3 regions of the Pantoea sp. At-9b genome follow, and region 1 is predicted to be linked to each of the others. Evidence: predicted binding sites of a transcription regulator. Region 1 holds the regulator's gene; each other region holds the start of a gene.
The links. Region 1 encodes PurR, which represses purine synthesis genes. Its sites were predicted from a motif close to CANGCAAACGTTTGCNTG; they were not measured.
Positions count from the first base shown of each region.

Region 2: a site for PurR is predicted at 1,116-1,133, ahead of purL (phosphoribosylformylglycinamidine synthase). Genes of this name have one in related genera too.
Region 3: a site for PurR is predicted at 1,407-1,424, ahead of glyA (serine hydroxymethyltransferase). Genes of this name have one in related genera too.

Region 1 covers NC_014837.1:1,864,084-1,867,369, reverse strand. The annotation lists gene PAT9B_RS08550 (C40 family peptidase) at 332-1,120, shown strand; gene PAT9B_RS30570 (YnhF family membrane protein) at 1,177-1,266, opposite strand; gene purR (HTH-type transcriptional repressor PurR) at 1,552-2,577, shown strand; gene punR (DNA-binding transcriptional activator PunR) at 2,574-3,286, opposite strand, start outside.
Region 2 covers NC_014837.1:3,250,884-3,254,169, reverse strand. The annotation lists gene mltF (membrane-bound lytic murein transglycosylase MltF) at 1-952, opposite strand, end outside; gene purL (phosphoribosylformylglycinamidine synthase) at 1,222-3,286, shown strand, end outside.
Region 3 covers NC_014837.1:3,241,267-3,244,552, reverse strand. The annotation lists gene hmpA (NO-inducible flavohemoprotein) at 16-1,200, opposite strand; gene glyA (serine hydroxymethyltransferase) at 1,538-2,791, shown strand; gene PAT9B_RS14890 (ABC transporter ATP-binding protein) at 2,843-3,286, opposite strand, start outside.

The DNA.
Region 1 (3,286 bases):
TATTGTAGCGACTTCACCCCCGCACTGAAAACGGGATTTTGCGGTCCGGGCACATCAATCGCCATGTTTGTTAAGTTCCAGTGCCATAAATAACATTTTCATATCATGAATAAGCATGAACCGATTAATAATTAGCAATATTTCTGCTGGGTTAACCAGCTGAAATCGCTCATTTTTGCCCCATATCAACTCTGCTAACAGATTAATGGAAAAATGCCTTACCTTTTGGAAAAAAACTGGATTAGAATCATCTCGGCGCTGATCATTGATCAGATTTTTCTAACATAGCCGCAGGCTGTTTTCTTCAGACTGCTTAACCTGTAACCGGACTATGCGTTTACTCATTACGCTTTTTATGCTGGCTTTCGCCCAACTGTTTTTTAATGTGGCTTCTGCGTCACCGCATGCGCCCATCAATGCCAGTTTGCATAACGCAGAGAAGAAAAGTGCGCGTGAAGATGAGCGTCGCAAACGACGTCCGGTAAAAACCAGCACGAAGAAATCCCGTCTTGCCACCAGTGTTCAGAAGCTAAAACTGAAAAAACAGCCGAAAACGGAAACGGCGCTGCACAAAACCACCCGCAGCAAAAAATCTCTGCTGAAGTCACCGTCTAAAAAATATGGCCACCAGCGCACCGCCAAAAGAGCGGAGAAGCAGGATGATGGCGGCGATCTGACCACCATCAAGATGAGCAACTCCCACCGTCAGCGCTATCAGAAAGCCCGTGAAACCGCCATGAACAAACTGATGGGGCAGATTGGCAAGCCTTATCAATGGGGTGGCACCTCACCGCATACCGGTTTCGATTGCAGTGGCCTGGTGTGGTACGCCTACAAGGATCTGGTCAAATACAAATTCCCCCGCACCGCCAACGAAATGTACCATCTGCGCGATGCGGCACCGATTAAGCGCGATATGCTGGAGAAAGGCGATTTGGTGTTCTTCCGCATCAATCATCGCGGCACCGCTGATCATGTGGGTGTTTATCTCGGCAATGGCAAATTTATCCAGTCACCGCGTACCGGTAAAGACATTCAGATCAGTGCGTTGGGTGAGGACTACTGGTTGAAACATTATGTTGGCGCTCGCCGGATGATGACGCCCAAAACCATCCGCTAACCCGCCGCCCGCGAGCAGAAAAAGCCGGACTGATTTTTCAGATCCGGCTTTTTTTATTAATGAAGGATCGCGGTGAAGCTGAACACGATAATCATTAACAGCGCGCCCACAGTGGTAAACAGCGCCAGTTTCAGGTCGGTACTCATCACAACTCCTTAGTCACATTAATTGAAGGGTTATCGTAATTTTGTCACAGCCCCCGGCAAAAATCTCGTCTTATCCGCGCCAGCTTGCTAGAATCGCCGCCTTTCGTTGCGCAACAGATTTTGCGCACGCTGTGTTTGCGGCAAGTTAAAGTGTTATTGACTGAGTGTTAAGGTCTTTTTCTTCGCCATTTGCCCCGAAAATCGGGGCGTAAAACCATTAGCAGACGCAAACGTTTAACAATATACTTATCAGTTAGTTGCGATAAGCCCGGGAGTACCATTTTCATGGCAACAATTAAAGATGTGGCGAAACGCGCCGGTGTCTCCACCACCACGGTTTCGCATGTCATCAACAAGACGCGTTTTGTCGCGGAAGAGACGCGTAACGCCGTATGGGAAGCGATCAAAGAGCTGCATTACTCGCCCAGCGCCGTGGCGCGCAGCCTGAAAGTCAACCACACCAAAACGCTGGGACTGCTGGCGACCTCCAGCGAAGCCCCCTATTTCGCCGAGATTATCGAAGCAGTGGAGAACCATTGTTTCGACCGTGGCTACACGCTGATCCTTGGCAACGCGCATAACGATCTGCAAAAACAGCGCGCTTATCTGTCGATGATGGCGCAGAAACGCGTCGATGGCCTGCTGGTCATGTGTTCTGAGTACCCTGATGACCTGCTGACCATGCTGGAAGAGAACCGCAACATCCCGATGGTGGTGATGGACTGGGGCGCATCGCGCGGCGACTTCACTGATACGGTGCAGGATAATGCCTTCCAGGGCGGCTATCTTGCGGGTCGTTATCTGATCGAACGTGGTCATCGCGACATTGGTGCCATCCCCGGGCAAATGGAACGTAACACCGGCGGTGGCCGCCATGCGGGTTTCATGCAAGCGCTGAATGAAGCGGGTATCAACGTTCGGCCGGATTGGATCGTGCAGGGCGACTTCGAACCGGAGTCCGGTTATCAGGCGATGCAGCAGATCCTCAATCAGAAGCAACGTCCGACTGCCGTGTTCTGCGGCGGCGATATCATGGCGATGGGCGCGATTTGCGCTGCGGATGAGATGGGTCTGCGCGTGCCGCAGGATATTTCCGTGATCGGCTATGACAATGTGCGCAACGCGCGTTATTTCACTCCGGCGCTGACGACCGTGCACCAGCCTAAAGCTCAACTGGGTGAAAAAGCCCTGGAGATGTTGCTGGATCGCATCACCAGTAAGCGTGAAGAACCCCAGACCATTGAGGTTCAGCCCACGCTGATTGAACGCCGTTCCGTCGCTGACGGCCCGTTCCGCGATTATCGTCGCTAAGCCTCCGTTTCGCTCAGCCATTCCTGGTTGAGCGTTTCGGCATCACCGAGATAGCTCAGCAACCAGCCTAATGCCGGTGAGTTGCGTTGTTCCGACCAACTGACACAACACGGGCTATCCGGGAATGGCGTGGGTAACGCTAATTCGGTCAGTGCACCGCTATCCAGCAACGGTCGGGCTAAATGGCCCGGCACCATGCCGACGCAGAGTCCGGCAAGCAGGCAGTCAAGGCCGGTTTCCCATTCCGGCACCACCAGCCGACGCTGATTATCCAGCGTCCATGTCATACGTCGCGGCAACGCCCGCGAGGTGTCTTCCAACACCAGCGAAGGCCAGGCGCGCAGCGTTTCGTCGTCCAGCCGTGCGCTTTGCGCCAGCGGATGTTCGGGGCTAACCACACAGCGCCAGTTCAAGGCCCCCATATCCTGAAACGAGAAACGTCCACCGACCGGGATCGCTTGGGTCGCACCAATTGCCACATCAACCCGCCCGTCCGCCAGCGCATCCCAGACGCCATTGAACACCTCATAGCTGATAATCAGCTCCATGTCGGGAAAGTGACGGTAGAAATCCCTGACCAGTTGCCGGGTACGCTGCGGCTTCACAATACAATCTACCGCGATACTGAGCTGCCCACGCCAGCCGTTCGCCAGTTGCTGACACTGTCGCCGCGTCGCCAGCATTTTTTTGATAACACTGCGCCCCTCAC
Region 2 (3,286 bases), 1.4 Mb from region 1:
TCCAGTGTGATTCCTGATAGGAGATGGCTGCCAGCAATCGCCAGTCGATGCTGGACGCATATTTTTCAAATAACGGCTTAATGTCCGGCAAGGTGTTGTCTATCGCGCGCAAGAAAGTGCGGGTATCGACATAATCAAAGGTGCCAACATGGCCGAGGTACTTCTCCTCCAGTCGCGCCATCGTGCCTTCTTCGCCCATCTGACTATAGAAGTCGAGCATCGCCGCGTTCAGGCTGTCATCCTGTTCATTGTGTGGCAGATACCAGGTCACCGGTTCTTCGTCGGTGATATCAAAGGCGACCGCCAGCTGTGGATGGATGCGTTGCAGCAGGCCGATGGTGACCGAATCCCCTACGGTGTAATCCAGCTTGCCATCCGCCACGGCTTCCAGCAGCGCTTTTTGTCCCTGATCGGCGGCAATGGACCAGTCGAGATCGGGATAGTGATCGGCTTTGGCGGAACGTAAAGTTGACAGGTACGCCGATCCGGACTGCACGACCAGCCGACCCTTCAGGTCACCGAGGTTCTTTGGCCGCGGCTTATCAATACGGTACACCAACTGCTGTGACACCGAGTAGTAACTCGGTCCGGTCTGATAACGGGCGATGCGATCGTTGTTGTAGATCAGGCCTGCCGCCAGCAAATCCGCTTTACCATCATCAAGATCGTCAAACAGGTCGCCGAGGTTCGGACGCACCGTCACCTCAAGTTTGACACCCAGATAATCGGCGAAGCGCTTCGCCAGCTCGTAGTCCATACCCGCTGGTGCATTATTGACGGTGTAGTAAGTCAGCGGGGAGTTAACGGTACTGATGCGCAGTACTCCCCGTGATTTGATCTGCGATATCGCGTCTTTGCCACCCCCGTACCAGGGGATCGACGGCCACAGTGCCAGCGCAAGTAGCACGGTGATCAGACCGATGAACAGATAGTTTAATTTCAGGCGTTTCAAATAGTTGTCTCTCGCTGGCTCTCAGGCCTCTGTCTTTATTAGGCAGTATTGATCTTCTTGGCACTCCCAGAGCGAAGGGCATTTTGCGCAACAAAGCGAGCTGGAGCAACTTATATAGCAAGATTTGCGCAATTTTCAGGCAAATACTAAGACTCATAAATTCTGCGCAAACGGTTTCGTAACCGGTGCTGTTTCTCTATAATACGCCCCGTTTTCCCTGTTGCGCCCAATGAAGCGTCGCCCGGCGCTTCGAAGACGAGAGATCTTTAATGATGGAAATTCTGCGTGGTTCGCCCGCCCTGTCGGCATTTCGTGTAAACAAACTGCTGACCCGCTTTCAGGACGCTCATCTGCCGGTGAGTGATATTTACGCCGAGTACGTCCATTTTGCCGATGTCAGCGCGCCGCTGAGTGCGGATGAAAAAGCCCGCCTGCAACGTCTGCTGAAATACGGTCCGTCTCTCGCCGAGCATGCGCCACAAGGGCGTCTGTTGCTGGTGACGCCGCGTCCTGGCACTATTTCTCCCTGGTCTTCCAAAGCGACCGACATCGCCCACAATTGTGATCTGCCGCAGGTACGTCGTCTGGAGCGCGGTATGGCGTTCTATGTACAGGCACCTGAACTGAACGATGCGCAGTGGCAAACCCTCGCCAGCCTGCTGCATGACCGCATGATGGAAACCGTGTTTGCCGACCTCAACGACGCGCAGCAGCTGTTTGCTCATCATGAGCCGCAACCGCTGAAAAGCGTTGATGTCCTCACTGGCGGCCGTCAGGCACTGGATCAGGCCAACCGCACGCTGGGGCTGGCACTGGCCGATGACGAAATCGACTACCTGCTGGATGCCTTCACCAAACTGGGCCGCAACCCGAACGACATTGAACTCTATATGTTCGCGCAGGCGAACTCTGAGCATTGCCGTCACAAAATTTTCAACGCCGACTGGATTATCGACGGCGAAAAACAGCCGAAATCGCTGTTTAAAATGATCAAAAACACCTTCGAACAAACGCCGGATCACGTGTTGTCTGCCTATAAAGACAACGCGGCGGTGATGGAAGGGTCTGAAGTTGGCCGCTACTACGCGGATGCGGAAAAAGGCGAATACGACTTCCATCAGGAACAAGCCCATATCCTGATGAAGGTGGAAACCCACAACCACCCGACGGCGATTTCACCGTGGCCGGGTGCTGCGACCGGTTCCGGTGGCGAAATTCGTGACGAAGGGGCAACCGGACGTGGTGCTAAACCCAAAGCGGGTCTGGTGGGCTTCTCGGTGTCCAACCTGCGTATTCCCGGCTTTGAACAGCCCTGGGAAGAAGATTTCGGTAAACCCGATCGTATCGTCACCGCGCTGGATATCATGACCGAAGGCCCGTTGGGCGGCGCAGCCTTTAACAACGAATTTGGTCGTCCGGCCCTGAACGGCTACTTCCGTACTTATGAAGAGCGCGTTAACAGCCACAACGGTGAAGAGCTGCGTGGTTACCACAAGCCGATCATGCTGGCGGGCGGCATTGGTAACATCCGTGCCGACCACGTACAGAAAGGTGAGATCGTTGTAGGTGCCAAGCTGATCGTGCTGGGTGGCCCGGCGATGAATATCGGTCTGGGTGGTGGCGCGGCATCGTCCATGGCTTCCGGTCAGTCTGATGCTGACCTCGACTTCGCTTCCGTTCAGCGTGATAACCCGGAAATGGAACGCCGTTGTCAGGAAGTGATCGACCGTTGCTGGCAGTTGGGTGAAGCTAACCCGATTCTGTTTATCCACGACGTCGGTGCGGGCGGACTGTCTAACGCCATGCCGGAACTGGTGAGCGACGGTGGCCGTGGTGGTCGCTTCAATCTGCGTGATGTGCTGAGCGACGAGCCGGGCATGAGCCCGCTGGAAGTGTGGTGTAACGAATCGCAGGAACGTTATGTACTGGCGGTTGCGCCGGACAAACTGCCGCTGTTTGACGAGTTGTGCAAACGCGAGCGCGCCCCTTATGCGGTCATTGGTGAAGCCACAGAAGAGCAGCATCTGAGCCTTGCCGACAGCCATTTTGACAATAAACCGATCGACATGCCGCTGGACGTACTGCTGGGCAAAACGCCGAAGATGACGCGTGACGTGGTACGTCAACAGGCGCAAGGTGAAGCGTTGCAGCGCGACGGCATCACCATTGCCGATGCGGTAAACCGGGTGCTGCACCTGCCGACCGTGGCAGAAAAAACCTTCCTGGTGACCATTGGCGACCGTACCGTGACCGGTATGGTGGCGCGTGACCAGATGGTTGGCCCGTGGCAGATCCCGGTTGCCAACTGCGCGGTGACCACCGCCAGCCTCGACA
Region 3 (3,286 bases), 1.4 Mb from region 1:
CGCGCAATCCCTGATTTACAGCACCTTATGCGGACCAAATACTTCGTAATGAATGCGGTCAGCATCGATGCCAGCATCCAGCAACTGGCGAGCGACAAACTGCATAAACGCCAGTGGGCCGCACAGCCAGAACTGACGCTCAGCCTCGCCCAACGCGGCGGAAGCGCTGCCTAAATCCATCAACCCCTGCGCATCGTAGTGCCCTGCATCTGCGGCCGTGGGTTGGCGATACCAGACATGGCGGGTGAAATTCGGCAGGCGGCGACCCAGTGCGGTCACTTCTTCAGCAAACGCATGTTGTGTGCCATCTTCCGCCGCATGCAGCCAGTTAACCGCCGCCGGATGGGCCTGTGCGGCCAGCGAGGCTAACATCGCCAGCATCGGCGTCTGGCCGACCCCCGCCGAAATCAGCGTAACCGGTGTCGTTGGTGTTACTTGCAGGAAGAAGTCCCCAGCCGGTGCTGCGCACTGCACCACATCCCCCACTTTTGCCTGATCATGCAACCAACCGGAGACGCTGCCGCGGTCTTCACGTTTTACGGCTATGCGGTAGCACTGACCATTCGGCTGGTGCGTCAGCGAGTATTGACGATGTTGCAGATGCCCCGCGCTGTCCGGGCGCAGGCTGATCGCCAAATACTGGCCTGGCAGGAAATCTGCCACGGCCTCGCCATCAACGGGGGCCAGCTCGAAACTTTTGATCACGCTGCTTTGCTGGTGAATGGCACGGATGCGGAAATCGCGCGCGCCGCGCCACCCGCCAACCTTCGTCGCTGAAGCGCGATAAAGGGTTTCCTCGCGCTGGATAAACACCTCGGCCAACACCCCATAGGCTTTACCCCAGGCTTGTAATACTTCTTCGCCCGGGTCCAGCAACGCCTGCATGGTCGCCAGCAGATTTTCACCAACGATAGCGTACTGCTCCGGCTGAATATTCAGGCTGACATGTTTCTGGGCGATTTTTTCTACCGCTGGCAGTAGCACAGCAAGGTTCTCCAGATTGGCACCGTAAGCGCAGATCGCGTTGAACAACGCTTCACGCTGATTACCGCTGCGCTGGTTGTTCATGTTGAACACGTCTTTGAGTTCCGGGTGTTGCGTCAGCATACGCTGATAGAAATGCCCCGTGAGTTGCGGGCCAAGTTGAGCGATGGCGGGCAGGGTCGATTTAACCGTGGCGATGGTTTGCGCGTCGAGCATGGTGAATCCTCATAGCGATTTAAAAGATGTATTTTAAATGCATCTTATAATCGCGACGCAGCGGTTGTAAATCCCCCCGATCGTTGCGGGATCATTCACCTGCACTGGAATCTGTCTCGCAAACCTGAAATTTTTTCCGCTTCATGCTGAGGAAATATCCTGATTATCCGGCTTGCAAAAATGCGTAAAAAACCCGTTCCAGCGCCGTGCCAATCGTTTGCGTAAAAAGAAAGGATTGCGGCTACCGTCACCTGCCAAAACGGTTTACACTGTGGGCCTTCGCCCCTTCGCGGGGCTTAAACTGCCGTTAAAAAGTTAGCTGAGTCAGGAGATGCGGATGTTAAAGCGTGATATGAACATTGCCGATTATGATGCCGAGTTGTGGCAGGCGATGGAGCAAGAGAAAGTGCGTCAGGAAGAGCACATTGAACTGATTGCTTCTGAAAACTACACCAGCCCACGCGTTATGCAGGCGCAAGGTTCACAGCTCACCAATAAATACGCGGAAGGGTATCCGGGCAAGCGCTACTACGGCGGATGTGAATACGTTGATATCGTTGAGCAACTGGCGATCGACCGCGCGAAAGCGCTGTTTGGTGCAGATTACGCCAACGTGCAACCGCACTCTGGTTCTCAGGCTAACTTTGCGGTGTACACCGCGCTGCTGCAACCAGGCGATACCATTCTGGGTATGAACCTGGCGCACGGTGGTCACCTGACTCACGGTTCACCGGTTAACCTGTCCGGTAAACTGTATAACGTCGTGCCATACGGCATCGATGAAACCGGTAAAATTGACTACAACGAACTGGCTGAACTGGCGAAAACCCACAAGCCGAAAATGATCGTTGGTGGCTTCTCTGCCTACTCAGGCGTGGTTGACTGGGCAAAAATGCGTGAAATCGCTGACAGCGTTGACGCCTGGCTGTTCGTTGACATGGCACACGTTGCCGGTCTGATCGCCGCTGACGTCTACCCGAACCCGGTTCCGCATGCGCACATCGTGACCTCTACCACCCATAAAACCCTGGCGGGTCCGCGTGGCGGCCTGATCCTGGCGAAAAACGGTGACGAAGAGCTGTACAAAAAACTGAACTCCGCGGTATTCCCGGGTGGTCAGGGTGGCCCGCTGATGCACGTTATCGCCGGTAAAGCGGTCGCGTTCAAAGAAGCGATGGAGCCTGAGTTCAAAACTTACCAGCAACAAGTGGCTAAAAACGCCAAAGCGATGGTAGAAGTGCTGCTGGAACGCGGTTACAACATCGTTTCAGGTGGCACCTATAACCACCTGTTCCTGATTGACCTGGTGAGCAAGAACCTGACCGGTAAAGAAGCGGATGCCGCGCTTGGCCGTGCCAACATCACCGTCAACAAAAACAGCGTGCCGAACGATCCGAAAAGCCCGTTCGTGACCTCTGGTATCCGCATCGGTACCCCGGCGGTAACCCGTCGTGGCTTTAAAGAAGCGGAAGTCCGTGAACTGGCTGGCTGGATCGCTGATGTGTTGGACAACATCAACGACGAAGCAACCATCGAACGTACCAAACAGAAAGTGTTGGATATCTGTGCACGTCTGCCGGTTTATGCCTGATAAGGCCTGAGTTCGCAGCGTAAAAAAGGATGGCGTAAAGCCATCCTTTTTTTATGCCCCGGATTCAACCGGCACCAGATGGCAGGCCACACGTTGCCCCTCGGCTTTCAACGCCAGTACCGGCCGTTCTGCACGGCAGCGATCGGTGACATACGGGCAGCGGGTGTGAAAGCGGCAGCCCGTCGGGGGAGACAGCGGGCTGGGCAGTTCCCCCGTCAGGCTGACATTTTTCCCGCGATCGCGCGGATTCATACTTGGTGCGGCGCGCAGCAGGGCCTGGGTATAAGGATGCAATGGCGAAGTAAACAACCTTTCTGTCTCGGCAATTTCGACCACTTCACCCAGGTACATCACCGCCACACGGTGCGAAATATGCCTGACCAGTCGCAGATCATGGGCGACGAACAGCACGGTCAGGTTGAGTTTCTGCTGCAAATCCAGCAGCAGGTTAACGACCTGCGCCTGCACCGAGACATCCAGCGCTGACACCAACTC